4 regions of the Paenibacillus sp. LK1 genome follow, and region 2 is predicted to be linked to each of the others. Evidence: riboswitches for the same ligand, from Rfam matches in the RefSeq annotation. Region 2 holds a riboswitch; each other region holds the start of a gene.
What was found. Region 2 has a riboswitch for thiamine pyrophosphate ahead of tenA (thiaminase II). Riboswitches for the same ligand answer to the same signal wherever they lie in the genome.
Positions count from the first base shown of each region.

Region 1: another riboswitch for thiamine pyrophosphate. It lies ahead of CS562_RS09920 (ABC transporter ATP-binding protein); the one in region 2 lies ahead of tenA (thiaminase II).
Region 3: another riboswitch for thiamine pyrophosphate. It lies ahead of CS562_RS26335 (ABC transporter substrate-binding protein); the one in region 2 lies ahead of tenA (thiaminase II).
Region 4: another riboswitch for thiamine pyrophosphate. It lies ahead of thiC (phosphomethylpyrimidine synthase ThiC); the one in region 2 lies ahead of tenA (thiaminase II).

Region 1 covers NZ_PEII01000004.1:7,515-11,036, forward strand. The annotation lists gene CS562_RS09910 (ABC transporter substrate-binding protein) at 1-123, opposite strand, end outside; gene CS562_RS09915 (ABC transporter permease) at 172-984, opposite strand; gene CS562_RS09920 (ABC transporter ATP-binding protein) at 971-1,738, opposite strand; TPP riboswitch at 1,913-2,015, opposite strand; gene hisC (histidinol-phosphate transaminase) at 2,124-3,245, opposite strand; gene CS562_RS09930 (ATP-binding cassette domain-containing protein) at 3,270-3,522, opposite strand, start outside.
Region 2 covers NZ_PEII01000002.1:551,380-554,901, forward strand. The annotation lists gene CS562_RS06140 (TetR/AcrR family transcriptional regulator) at 1-381, opposite strand, end outside; gene CS562_RS06145 (GNAT family N-acetyltransferase) at 431-964, opposite strand; gene tenA (thiaminase II) at 1,008-1,679, opposite strand; TPP riboswitch at 1,801-1,899, opposite strand; gene CS562_RS06155 (hypothetical protein) at 1,946-2,236, opposite strand; gene CS562_RS06160 (NAD(P)/FAD-dependent oxidoreductase) at 2,245-3,375, opposite strand.
Region 3 covers NZ_PEII01000014.1:86,607-90,128, reverse strand. The annotation lists gene CS562_RS26345 (ABC transporter permease) at 1-746, opposite strand, end outside; gene CS562_RS26340 (MTH1187 family thiamine-binding protein) at 746-1,036, opposite strand; gene CS562_RS26335 (ABC transporter substrate-binding protein) at 1,256-2,296, opposite strand; TPP riboswitch at 2,518-2,630, opposite strand; gene CS562_RS26330 (NAD-dependent epimerase/dehydratase family protein) at 2,776-3,522, opposite strand, start outside.
Region 4 covers NZ_PEII01000015.1:60,924-64,445, reverse strand. The annotation lists gene CS562_RS27125 (alpha/beta hydrolase) at 1-94, opposite strand, end outside; gene CS562_RS27120 (IclR family transcriptional regulator) at 453-1,196, shown strand; TPP riboswitch at 1,316-1,429, shown strand; gene thiC (phosphomethylpyrimidine synthase ThiC) at 1,793-3,522, shown strand, end outside.

The DNA of each region.
Region 1 (3,522 bases), on a different contig from region 2:
GTTTGCATTGGAAGTTGAGCCTGTGGAGGGCGTATTGATGCCCGTTTTACCGCATCCGCTGACGATCAGCAAAAGAGACATGAGCAGAATGGGGAGCAGGGAATAGATATGCTTTTTATTCATAACGTAAAGTTCCTCGTTTCTTTTGTTTTTTGTTTTGAAATCCGAAAGTTATCCAGCTTTTCTTCTACCTGCATGACGTGGTGTACCAAATCTTCTCTCCATCCATGCAATGAGTACAAACAGGGCGATACCAAGTAGGGATAATAGCATAATGGCGGCGAACATCGCATCCGTGTTCATATTGCTCGACATTCTGCGGCTGAAGTAGCCAAGCCCCTTGCTTCCACCGAGCCATTCACCGATCGTTGCACCGACCACACAATACACCACAGACATTTTCAGTCCCGAAAAGAAGGAGGGAAGGGCAAGTGGAATCTGGAGTTTGCGAAAAATATCCCACTTGGTGGCCCCCATCGTCAGCAGCAGTTCACGCTGCTCCGGATCACCCTGGCGCAAGCCATCGTAGGTGCTCACTACAATCGGGAAAAATGCGATCAGGAACACCACCGCCACTTTACTCCACAGCGTGTAGCCAAACCACAGGATGAAGACGGGGGAAAGGGCAATCAGCGGGATCGTCTGACTGATCACGATGAAGGGATATAACGCTTTTTCAATCGACCGATTCATATGCATACCCGTTGCAAGTGCAGTCCCGGCACCAATGGACAAGCCAAAACCAACGATAACCTCCATCAAGGTAGCGGGCAGATGTGTAGCCAGCAGAAGGTGGTGATGTTCATACAGCGAACGGACAATCGCCGTCGGGGCTGGAATGATGAAGGAAGGCACCCATCCCATACACACAATCCACTCCCAGAGAGCAAGCAGCAAGATCATGAGCAAAAGAAACAGACCATAACGGGCAAGCCAACCTCTTACGCTATGCTTCATGCTATCTCTCAAGTTACCGTCTCGCATGCAATTGTTCCTCCAGTAGTCGTCTCATCTGAACGAGAGCCGGTTCGTAGATCATGTCCGAATGTCTTGGACGTGGCAAAGGTACCGTCAGATCCTGCAGCTGTTGGCCTTGGCCCACCGGAGTTAACAGGATAATCCGATCACTGAGCAGCAGGGCTTCTTCAATGTCATGTGTGATGAACAACACGGTTTTGCCCAGGCCCTCCCAGAGCTCCAGCAGCCACCGATGCATCTCACGTTTGGTCATGGCATCGAGTGCGCCGAATGGTTCATCCAGGAGCATGAGTTGGCCACCTGTCAGCAAAGTACGAAGCAGCGCGACACGCTGGCGCATGCCACCTGACAGCTCGTCCGGGTAAGCATGCGCGTGACCGGATAAGCCAAATCGGTCGAGACCGGCCAGAATGTCCGCTCGAATCCTTACCTTATCCTGCCGACCTGGAGCAAGTTCAGCGGGGAGCATGCAATTCTCCAGGACGGTTCTCCAGGATAACAGGAGGTCCTTTTGTGGCATGTAGGCCACCTGCCCCAGTCGCTTTCCTTCTTGAACCCAAGGAATGTCAATGGTTCCGTGTGTTGGCTCAAGCAAGCCTGCCAGCAGCTTGAAGAGGGTACTTTTACCGGAGCCGCTGGAACCGATGAGCGAAACGAATTCTCCTTTGGCTACACGCATCGACACATTGGAGAGCACTGGGGAATCCCTTTTTCCCGGGAAAGCGTAGCTCATGTTGTGAAGGGTTATATCGTTATCCATCTCGTTCCGTCCCCCTTGTTATTCAAAATTCAACCTCAAACCGCGGGATCTTTAATTACACCTTCTGATCTGCCCGCAGAACGCGAAAAAGACCCACCCATTTCCGGAGAAATGAGTGGGTCTGTAAGTCAATTCACATTAAATTTCATCATCAACATGAAAAAATCCGCTTACTGAGAGGCCGCTCCACTTCCCTCCGCTGGTATGATCCAGATCAGGTTCAAAGGGTCCGAATCGTTCGATTCGTCTCAGCCGCAAGGCTCCCCTAGTGCAATGTTCAAGATATGCAGTTGTGTGTTCAGCATATATCACATGCAAGTGGAATGTAAAGAGGGCGGCTTAAAAGAAGTGTGCGTAATGTGAGTTAGGAAAGTAACCTAGGATTCTAATCGTTGGAATGTAACAGTGAATCAAGCTCACCGATCAGCCGGGCAATCTGCTCAGGTGTGCCAATCGTAATCCGAAGCCAGGTAGGCATACCGAATTCGGCACCGCCGCGAACAGAGATGCCTCTGTTCAACAATTCTTGGGTAATCGGGCCACTATCCTGCAACAGATCCACCATAATGAAATTTGTTTCGGAAGGGATGTAGGGTAAGTTCCAATGATCAAAGGACTGCATTAACGTTTCCCGTCCCTGACGATTGTAGTGCAGGCAATGAGAAACAAATTCATGATCATCCAGGCTGGCCGAAGCAGCGGCTTGGGATGTGGCTGTCAGACTGATAGGCAGCTTGACCCGGTTAATGCCTTCAATGATGCTTTCATTCCCGATGCCATATCCGATTCGTAGGCCGGCAAGTCCATATATTTTGGAGAAGGTCCGTAAAATAATCAGATTATTGTACTGCTCCAGCAGCTTAACCGTATCAGGATAATCTTCACTTTCCGCGAATTCATAATACGCTTCGTCCAGGACAACCACGACATGGGAGGGAACATGTTCGAGTAAACCAAGCAGGGCATCTGCCGTGAAAATGGTTCCGGTTGGATTATTCGGATTGCACAGCCAGATGATTCGGGTAGAAGCATTAATCCGGTGCCGGAATTGCTCCAGGTCCAGCGAATGGTTGACCAAAGGCACTTCATGAATAACCCCGCCTGCCAGCAGCGTAGCGCCCTTATACCAGTTAAAGGAGGGCACCGGAATGAGTGATTCCTCGCCGGGATTAAGATAGGCTTGGGCGGTAAGGGTTAGGAGCTCGAATGATCCACTGCCAAATACCAGTTGGGAGGTACGCACACCTAGACGTTCCGCAAGTTTGTCACGGAGCAGTTGGCTGGAACCGTCGGGGTATTGAGCCAAAAGATCGGAACCCAGCGATCTGACCGCTTCTGCTGCCAGGGGAGAAGAACCAAACGGATTTTCGTTCGCTGCAAGTCGATCTACACTTTCCAGTCCCAACTCCCTCCGGATCTGTTCCATGGATTTGGCAGGCGTATAAGCCGGAATTCGATTTAACAAGTCTTTAACAGGTGGAGAGGGAACGGATGAAAGGGATTGCATAATCATGCCTTCTTTCCAGTGGAATTAGATCGAGAATGATATCTGTTTCTGGGCAATCTGCTGTGGTGTCTCTTGTGGAGGAGTCAACAATCGATTCAGAATCAGGTTTTCAAAATGAGCAAACCCGCTGTCCCGAACGCGAGGCCGCTCCAGCGTAATTCGGGTATCCATCGTTATATGACCATCCTCGATTAAAAGCACCCTGTCTGCCAGCGCAACCGCCTCGCTGACATCATGCGTGACCAGAATGACGGTCAGATCTTCTTCAGCCCACAAG
Region 2 (3,522 bases):
CAGTCGTTCAGATAACCAATTTAACTGCGTACGAGTCAAGTTCTCTAGATTGCATTCTCCAGAGTAGAAGCCTGTCCAGAATAGCTCCACAACAAGCTTTTTTTCCGGCAAAATCATCGGCACCATAATTTGATCTACCAGTAAGTCAAAATCGGATGCATAGCTTTGGCTCTCCAAATCTTTGCGAATCATCATATCTTCCTGTACACGCTGCTCCAGAATAGCAAGAATACAATCATCCTTGGAACCAAAGAATTTATAAAATGTTCCTTTGGACACACCTGACTCGTCTAGGATCATCTGTATAGAGGTGTTGGTTACTCCATGTTTCTCAAAGAGCACAAGTGCTGAGTCCAATAACATTTGTTTCCGTTTATTCATAAGTTCCCCCTGGATGATTTAGGTGGTTCACGTTACGGTATTCAACAATCTACTGCAAATCCACTGCAAACATCACATGTTCCTTCCAACTTCCCTTGATTTTAATATTCTGGCGGTCCGTTTCCTGGAAGCCCGCTTTACGCAACACTCGAATTGATCCGGCATTGTCGGGAAGTGCACCTGCCTCCACTCGTTTTATTCCCGCTTCATTCATAGCAAAATCCAGTGCTAGCCGAAGGGCATCGCTCATGTATCCCTTGCCATTCTGCACTTGATCTAGCACATAACCAACAATCCATTTGGCTGTGGAATCCAGTTCAAGTTCGAACAGAGAAATCTCTCCAATGAGCTCATGTGTATTGTTCAGGAAGATTCCAAAAGAGTAACGTTTCCCTTCTTCCCTGGCCTTGTTCCAACCTTCGAGAAGTGCAACTTGACCCTCCAGTGTATAAAACGTCTCCGATCGTTCACTTGCCGATATCTCTTCGAAAACAGCCCGGTTACGGAACTGCAAATCCAGCAATGTCGGCGCGTCCTCCACGTTCAAAAATCGCAAATAGATACGTTCCTCACGATTGTCCATCTGTATGTTCATCCTTATCTCTGGTTGTAGTAGATTGCATTCATCACAAGTACGAGAGTTGCCGTTTATACGACATATCCCAGAACAGATATTCAAATTCAACACTTCTTCTGAATATGTCTTCTATGGCCTCCAGCTCCAGCTCGGTTTTATGTTCACATAATGCATCCAGTGTATCATAGAACCATTCAAATGAGTCGCGGAAATCATCACTTGCATAATTTTCGATCCAGGTCTGATAGAAATTGCCCTCTAATGAATCTCGATATTGTTCTTTTAATCTTGTAGCATAGTCGTAATACGTCCACGCACAAGGGAAAATGACGGCGATGATTTCGGCAACCCCACCTGTTTGTGCAACACTCATCATATTCGACGTATACGCCTTGTTGTATAGAGAGGGTTTGACAGCATGATTTTCATCCAGCGCAATCCCAAATTCATTCATATACTTTCGATGCAAATCCATTTCTTCGTACAGAATAGCGTGTTGAATCACCGTAAAGTTCGTCATCAATTTTTCATCTGTCGCCTTCACCGCACCCATGGCAAAAATCTTCGCATATTCAATCAGATATGTATAGTCCTGAAGAAGATAAAACTTAAACGCTTCCCGATCCAGTGTGCCTTTCCCCATTTCGTGTAAAAAAGGATGGTTGTATCCATCTTCCCATACGGTTCTGGACTTATCTTTTAACGTTCTTGAAAATGACATGATCATTTCTCCTTTTATTAAAATTATAATGTCCCCGCTTCACATCCAGCTATCGCGTTCTGTCCTCTAAAATGCAGACCAAAAAGCCCTTGTCCTATTTTCGGCAAGGGCAAAATAACATGAGTACATGTTATTTGCTCCCTACGTCAGTATTAACTAACAGGTTCAAAGGGTCAGGTTTTAACCTTCTCAACTGCGAACAGTCCCCCTGCAAATAGCTCAGGCTTATTACAACATGTGTTTTTCCAAATGTCAATCCATTCCTATTAATCTTCAAGTTCCCCTAAATCTTCTTGCAAGTCTTTAAGTCGGGTCCGGATATCTTTAATCATACCTTGCAATTTGTTTAACTCATCGACCCATTTTTTCTCATTAGAGACGTCCGTTGCTGAAGTTGAATGATACCCGGGAGACGTTCTTAACTGATCTAAATCCGATTCGTATGCCCGCCGCTTTTCCTCAGCTTTTGCCAATTCCTCCTCTGCGATGGCAATCTGATGCTCCAGATAGATGATGTCTGAGGAGTAGCCGTGAGTTAAGCGCTGTGAATACGTCATAGTTCACCTCAATTCTGATCATTCATTGCTTTTCCAAGGTCATATGGCTGAATATCGATATCCAAATCCATACCCAAAGCCAATTTGGCCAGTTGACTGCCAATAAAAGGCCCCATCGTTAGCCCAGACGCTCCAAGCCCGTTAGCTGCGATCAAGCCATTCCAACCTGGAACAGCACCCATTACCGGAAGAAAACCTGGAGTAAATGGACGAAAACCTACTCTTACTTCCTGAAACGTGCTATCAGCTAAACCGGGAGCCAGTTCCAATCCTTTATTCAAAATTTCCTGCATTCCGCCTGCGGTTACTCTTGTATCGTATCCTTCAATATCATTTTCGTGAGTCGCTCCGATCACAATCTTCTGTTGATCAAAGGCTAACAGATATTGATCCGAAGGAGGCATGACTACAGGCCAGTTCTCAGTGTCCTTTCGATCGTGAACCTGCAAGTGCATAATTTGCGCCTTCTGATAATGAACCTTAAAATCAATGCCCAAGGGCTTCAACAGTTCATTAGCCCAAGCGCCGGCACACACGATAACCTCGTCAGCCGATATGACTTTACCGTCCACAACCACTCCAGTCACTCGGTCCGATTCATATTGAAGTGTCGCGTCCCCATGAATCAGGACCGCTCCATTTCGTTGAGCCGATCGGATTAAGGCATCACGAAGCGCACGTCCATCGATACGCGCAGCACCACTGATGTAGACGGACTGAAAGCTCTCCTCCAGAAGAGGAAAACGCTCATGAGTTTCTTTTGCATCTAGACGGGTAATATCGGCAATCTCCGGTGCATCTTCTTTACGAAGGTGTGCCCTCTCCTGCATCTTGTTGATTTTGTCCACATCCGTATGAATACTAAGAGCACCCACTTGAGCGTAACCCGTTTCTGTTTCCCCTTCACTCTTGAGTTCTTCAATCAAGCCGGGATAAAAACGTGCACCCGCTTTGGCAAGCTGATACCAATCCTGATTACGGCGCTGAGATAACCAGGGACAGATGATCCCGGCAGCAGCATCCGTAGCCTGCCCTCGATCTTTCCGGTCTATAAGAAGAACTTCCGCACCCCGTTTAGCCAATTGATACGCTGTGGAAGCCCCAAGAATTCCTGATCCTACGACGATGACTTTCTTCATGACTGCATCCCTTTCCTAAATCACTGTAACCATTATAACGCATACTGCTTGGTGTGATAATGGCAAGGCATCGACATTATGATACGTGTTCCTAAAAGGTTTTCGATAAAATGTTATTTATGTAATATAATTCAAATCAGGTTTCTT
Region 3 (3,522 bases), on a different contig from region 2:
GGACGCCAGCGTACGAGCAGCTTTTCCAGTAGCGCAATGAGCAGGAAGAGCAGCAGACTCAATGCCACAATAATCATGATTGCCACGAACAGACGATCCGTCCGATAGGCTGATTTTTGCAGCATCATATAATAGCCGATGCCCTTATCTGCACCGATCCATTCGGCGATAATCGCACCCATGACGCTGTACGTAGCGGCAATTTTAATCCCCGAGAACACCGAGGGCAATGCATGTGGAAGTTCGAGTTTCCAGAAAATTTGGCCGCGTTTTGCACCAGCCATGCGCATATAGTTCATCATGGCCGCATCGGTGCGGGTCAATCCGTCCATGGCAGCTACAGCCACCGGGAAGAAGCAGACCAGAATGATGGTAATAAGTTTGGGCAGCAGCCCAAATCCGAACCAGATCAGCAAGAGCGGGGCAAGCGCAATGGTCGGTATATTTTGACTAAGAATAAGTAATGGATAGAGTGCAGATTTCAAAAATGGAATCAGATGCAGCACCATCGCAATCAGTAATCCCACAAGTGTACCTGCTGCAAACCCAATCAATGTCAGCTGGATTGTTGCCCATGCATGCATGCCAAGTCGCTCGGCCTGGGACGCTGCTTCATGGGCGATGTCTGAAGGCGCAGGCAGCATCCATTTCTCAATATGGAACAGGGAGACAGCTCCCTGCCATATTGCTATAAAGAGAATAACCGCCACAAAGGGCGGCCATACGCTTTTCCAATAGGCATGCATTAGCGATATTTCTCCGTCAGGGTGTCCATGCTGAAGCCGCTTGGGCTATGGGCGATCTTGATCTGTGAGATGATGCTTGGGCTGCCAGCTTGCACGAGAACTTCGTGCATTTTGCGGACAACCTCGAGCAGTTCCTCCAGTTCTCCCTCCATCGTGGTATCCAGTGGATTAACCTGATATTTCAAGCCGGACTGCTGAATAACTTCAATGGCACGATCAACATAAGGATAGGAATTTTCGCCATTTGGCGTTTTGGGAATGACTTGAATGCTAAGTAGTGTGCTTGCCATGAGAGATCACGTTTCCTTTCGGGTTAAATTGCATGAGCTAAACCAGCTTTACACTTTACCACTCCGATTGCAGTACCCTCTTCCGATCACTGTTATCCCCGGATTTCTTTAATAATTTTTAACGGAGGAAATCCGGGGATAAAGGTGAGCGCTTCGCTTCTTCAGATGGGTTCTGCACTCTTCGTTCTGGTGTAAAAAAAAGTTAAACTTAAACCATTTTTATTGGGGTAAGAACTCGTTTGTATACGCTTTGGATACATCTACCTGCTCATCGAGCAGTTTTTTGCTAAACATCCAATCCGTGTAGTTCTGCCATACTTCCTGCTTCTGCTCACCCCAGCGTGGTGCGTCATCCTGGTATTTCGGACTCAGCCACTTCTGGCTTGCGAGTACAAGATCCTTATCCAGATCCGGTACGGCCTTGATCAGAATGTTGGCAGCGTCTTCGGGATGTTCAATCGCGTATTGATATCCCTCGGAAGTCGCTTTCAGGAACGCTTTAACCAGCTCGGGATCGTTCTGAATCGTCTTTTCATTGGTAACGAGTACAGGTGTGTAGTAGTCCAGTGCTTCGGAATAATCTTTTACATACAGCATGTCGATCGGTTCGCCGCGCAGTTCGGCTTCGATACCCGTCCATGCGTAGAAAATCCATGCAAAGTCGATATCGCGTTTCACAGCGGTGAAGAAGTCTGCATCGCCCATGCTAATATTTTTTACTTTGGATACATCGGCGCCTTCGCCTTCCATAATGGATTGCATCACAGCTTCTTCCACTGGAGAGCCCCAGCCACCATAGGTTTTACCTTCAAAATCTTTGGGAGATTTGATGTTCCGATCCGCCGGAGCGGCAAATCCGGACGTGTTATGCTGAATGACTGCAGCGATAGACACGAGCGGTACGCCCTGTGTGCGGGCCTGGGTTACACTCTCCTGATAACTTACGCCAAAAGGCACTTCGTTCGAAGCTACCATCGTATCCGCGCCTCCAGCACCTGGCTGTACAATCTCGACATTTAAGCCTTCGGCTTTGTAAAAACCTTGATCTACGGCCGCATACAGGCCGGTATGATTTGTATTTGGTGTCCAGTCCAGCACCACTTTAACGTCCTTGAGGGCTGCGTTGTCACCTTCATTGCTGTTTTCGGTGTTGCTGTTGCCATTTTCTCCTGAAGGTGCAGCTTCTTTGCCGCCACATGCGGCCACAGCCACTAGTAGGACGCACAAGAGCATTAGGCCCATCATTTTACGCCATCTCATCTTCATTTCTCTCCTTCATGTTGTCCGGCCAGTGGCGCGGGGTACTCCTTGGCTTCATATCCAAGCTTCTTGCATAAATCGACAGATTTATACCAGCTATGATCCGGATGACGTCACTTTTTTTAGCTCTCTGGCTATATAAAAGAACATTAAAAAAGCGCCCCGTTAATCCGGGACGCGTGCAGGCGTTAGAGATGTGGCACTCAGCAAAGAGGCTGGGCCAATTCGATATACTCCGATTCCTACGCTGGCATGATCCAGATCAGGTCTAAGGGTCAGTATCTTGGTGGGATACACTCTCAGCCGGCCTATTCCGACTCCCCTGGGAAACTATGAAGTTACGGGCATTACTAGGTGTAATTATAGGCCAGAGGCCCATGCATGTCCAGTCAGGAACTGGATAGGGGCACGTATGAATGAATCAAAAAGGCCATTATACATGCGTATAACGGCCTCTCTAGATGTGTGGTTTTTAACAATTATCTTGGCGAATCATATAAGGAAATCTGACTGAGTGCAAAAGCATCGGATTTCGGGTCATAGCCTACCTGTTTCTGAGTGGTTTCCAGATTTAATCGTTTAAATCGATTATTCGAGATCCCATGCAGTATGGTGAAGGGCTCCAGATCTGTAGCTGTAATTGTTTTGAACATCAAATCACACAAGTCAGCCGGACTAATATACGCGCTCATATCCCTTGCCTCCAGCGCGGGTCCATCTGGTTGAAAATCATCATATGCACCTATACGTACTGCTACACTTTGTAAGCCTTCGGTATACGCAAAATAGGAAGCGAGCGATTCACCAAAACATTTGCTAACTCCGTACAAATTCCGTGGGCGTGTCGGCATGTCCGGATAGACTTGAGCATCAATGGGATACCCCTCGATCGTCTGTGCACTGCTTGCCAGAATGACTCTCCGCACACCTTGGTCCTTAGCTGCACGGAATACATTAAATGTACCCTTGATATTAATATCCAACAACGATTCATAGAATCCGGCATGCGGGGAAGGATCTCCCGCCAGATGTACAACCACATCCATGCCTTCGCAAGCGTGCTGACAGGCTTCGGGATCTGTCACATCCAGTGTCATGATCTCATGGCTTGTCCCTTGATACGTATGTAGTCTGTTGATATTCAAATCCGTTAGTCGAAGGTGAAATGCTTCTGACAAGTGTTGGGACAAGTCACTTCCAATTTTTCCGGCTGCGCCGGTAATTAA
Region 4 (3,522 bases), on a different contig from region 2:
TATGTTTGAACCGGATCAGCCTCGGTGATAACGAAGAAGGCAGATCTGACACTTTCGTTTGCAGCGGGGCTTCGCTCTGGGATGTCGGATACATGATTGCCCCTCCTTTAAAAATCAAATGAAGATAACAACGAGACGAACAGAGCGGATAAATGATTTTTCTGACTACTTATGAAGCAAAATCTTAATTTAATATATCTTTATCGTATGTTCCAATATAGTCAAAGTCAATTGATTGAGGCCATTTGTTACGCAATTGTTATATAGTTCTGAAGATATATGGGTAACATTTCCTTAGGGTGCAAAATGCAGGGGATTCTAATTTATAAAAAGAAAATATTTACAAATATCCCTATTCCAAATGGCGCTTTTTGGTTTACAGATGAGACCGTTTCTCATATAATTTATGTAACCAAGTTTCATGTGATGAAACATGAGGAGGGCAACTTGCCATGGAAGACCGAAAGTTAACCGTCCGGGCTGTAGAACGGGCGCTGGATATATTATTGTGTTTTACAACCCGCAGTGATCTGGGACTCACGGAAATTGCCAGCCAGATCGGTCTGCACAAGAGTACAGTCCATCGTCTGATGGCTACTTTGGAGGACAAAGGGTTCGTAATCCGGGATGCTGCAACTGAGAAGTATCGACTCGGCATACGCATCTGGGAACTGTCTGCCCATATGTCTCGCAGCGATGATCCTGCCATTTTGCTCCTTCCTGCGATGGAGCGGCTGAGAGATCGACTGGGCGAAACCGTGAGTTTATATCTGCGTGATGGCAGTGAGCGGATTCGAATTCAAGCCGTGCAGAGTGATCAGGCGATTCGTCGTGTAGCTCCGGTGGGCGTCAGACTTCCGTTATCAGTGGGAGCATCCAGCAAAGTGCTGATGGCTTTTGCCACCGAAGAGGACCGCGAAGATCTGATGAATGGACCGGAATGGCCGGTATTTATCGATCCCAAAGTATATTTGGCACAGATGAAAGACATTCTGGAATACGGCTACGCAACAAGTTATGAGGAACGTGAACCGGGAGCCGCAGCAGTATCTGTACCCATAATGGATCGGAAAGGCAACATCGCTGCTGCCCTGTCGGTATCCGGGCCTGTTAGCCGTCTCTCGCAAGAAACGTTGCATGAATACGCACCTGTGTTGAAGGAAGCTGCTACGCAGATGGGGCTTATGCTATCCTGATCTTATTTTCTGGAATTTAAAGGTTGTTTTTATGATTCGGTTGCGCTACTCTGTAATGGATGGCCCAACAGGGTCAGCATAATTGAATATGAATCTGCGGCCTAGATGCTGCAACTTGTTAACGTTACTGGGGGAGTCCGAATTGTCCGGACTGAGACGGAATCGCATGAGATTCCGGACCCTTTGCACCTGATCTGGATCATACCAGCGTAGGGAAGTAATCGGCGATACGATCACGAACACCATATAATTTAACCTATAGATAGGCTCCACTAAGGAGTCTCTATAAGGTGTGTTATTGGTGATGGAGATAAGCCGGTTCCCTTGGGAACCGGCTTTTTTTATACAGTAAACAGGCGAAAGCTGGTGTCAGAGCTGCTTTTGGATAAAGAGCTGGGAGCATTGGCGAGCATTGGGTTCCGATATCTTTTGCCTCGTATGTCTGTATTACTTGAATTGTATGTCTCTATTTTGTGTTGTAGGGTCGCTCTTTCTTTTTCTATGTTGTGGATGGTTTGGAGCCGTGTGCAAGTATTTCAATCCAGGCAAACACTAATGAGGAGGAGACAAGAGCGATGAGTACAGGAAACCGAACGATGGGACAGGACAAGCAGGATCAGCAGTTGGCAAAGGAAAAAGGTACGGCAGGACGGGTTCAGCCCTTCCCGGGCAGCCGCAAAATTTACATTCATGGCTCACGACCTGACATTGCAGTACCGGAGCGTGAAATTGCCCTTCATGACACCAATACTCCTCAAGGAGTGGAGTATAACGAACCGCTGCGTGTCTACGATACGAGCGGACCGATGACCGACCCCGGATTTCATGCCGATATCCGGGCAGGGCTGCCAGCACTGCGTACCCGCTGGATTACGGAGCGTGAAGATGTTGAAGCCTACCAGGGACGAACGGTAAAACCGGAGGATAACGGATTGAAACCTGGAGGAAAGCGAGCTGGAGCCGAGAAGTATCCAGGCTTGCGTGGTAAACCATTGCGGGCACAGGCAGGGCGCTGCGTGACCCAGATGCATTATGCACGGCAGGGAATCATCACGCCGGAGATGGAGTTCGCCGCCATTCGTGAAGGGGTGGAGCCGGAGTTTGTGCGGCAGGAGCTGGCGAGTGGCAGGGCCATACTGCCGTCGAATATCAATCATCCAGAGAGTGAGCCGATGTTAATCGGTCGTCATTTTCATGTGAAGATCAATGCGAACATTGGAAACTCTGCGGTATCCTCCTCCATCGAGGAAGAGGTGGAGAAGATGACCTGGGCGGTACGCTGGGGATCGGATACGGTGATGGATCTGTCCACAGGCAAAGACATTCATACGACCCGGGAATGGATTATCCGCAATTCACCTGTGCCGATTGGAACAGTACCGCTCTATCAGGCGCTGGAGAAGGTCAATGGAGAAGCTGAAGCACTGACCTGGGAGTTGTATCGTGACACGCTCATTGAGCAGGCAGAGCAGGGTGTGGACTACTTTACAATCCATGCAGGCGTGCTGCTGCGTTATATTCCGATGACCGCCAAACGTATGACAGGCATTGTGTCACGGGGCGGGTCCATCATGGCAGCATGGTGCCTTGCACATCATCAGGAGAATTTTTTGTATACCCATTTTGAAGAAATCTGCGAGATTATGAAAAAGTATGATGTGGCGTTCTCGCTCGGAGACGGACTGCGCCCAGGAAGCATCTACGATGCCAATGATGAAGCCCAGATGGCGGAACTGGCTACGCTTGGTGAACTAACGCAAATCGCTTGGAAGCATGATGTGCAGGTGATGATTGAAGGTCCGGGGCATGTGCCGATGCACAAGATCAAGGAGAATGTCGATCTGCAAATGGAGATATGTAAAGAGGCGCCGTTCTATACGCTGGGACCGCTGACGACCGATATTGCACCAGGATATGACCATATTACCTCGGCAATTGGAGCAGCAATGATCGGTTGGTTTGGTACGTCCATGCTCTGTTATGTTACGCCAAAAGAACATCTGGGCCTGCCCAATAAGGATGATGTGCGGGAAGGAGTTATCGCTTACAAGATCGCTGCTCATGCCGCTGATCTGGCGAAAGGTCACCCGCGTGCCCAGCGGCGGGACGATGCGCTGTCCAAAGCACGCTTTGAGTTCCGCTGGAGGGATCAGTTCAACCTATCGCTGGATCCGGAACGTGCGCTATCCTACCACGATGAGACGTTGCCGGCGGAAGGGGCCAAGGAAGCCCATTTCTGCTCCATGTGTGGGCCGAAATTTTGCAGCATGCGCATTACGCAGGATATTCGTGCTTTTGCCGCAGATAAAGGTTTGTCCGAAAATGA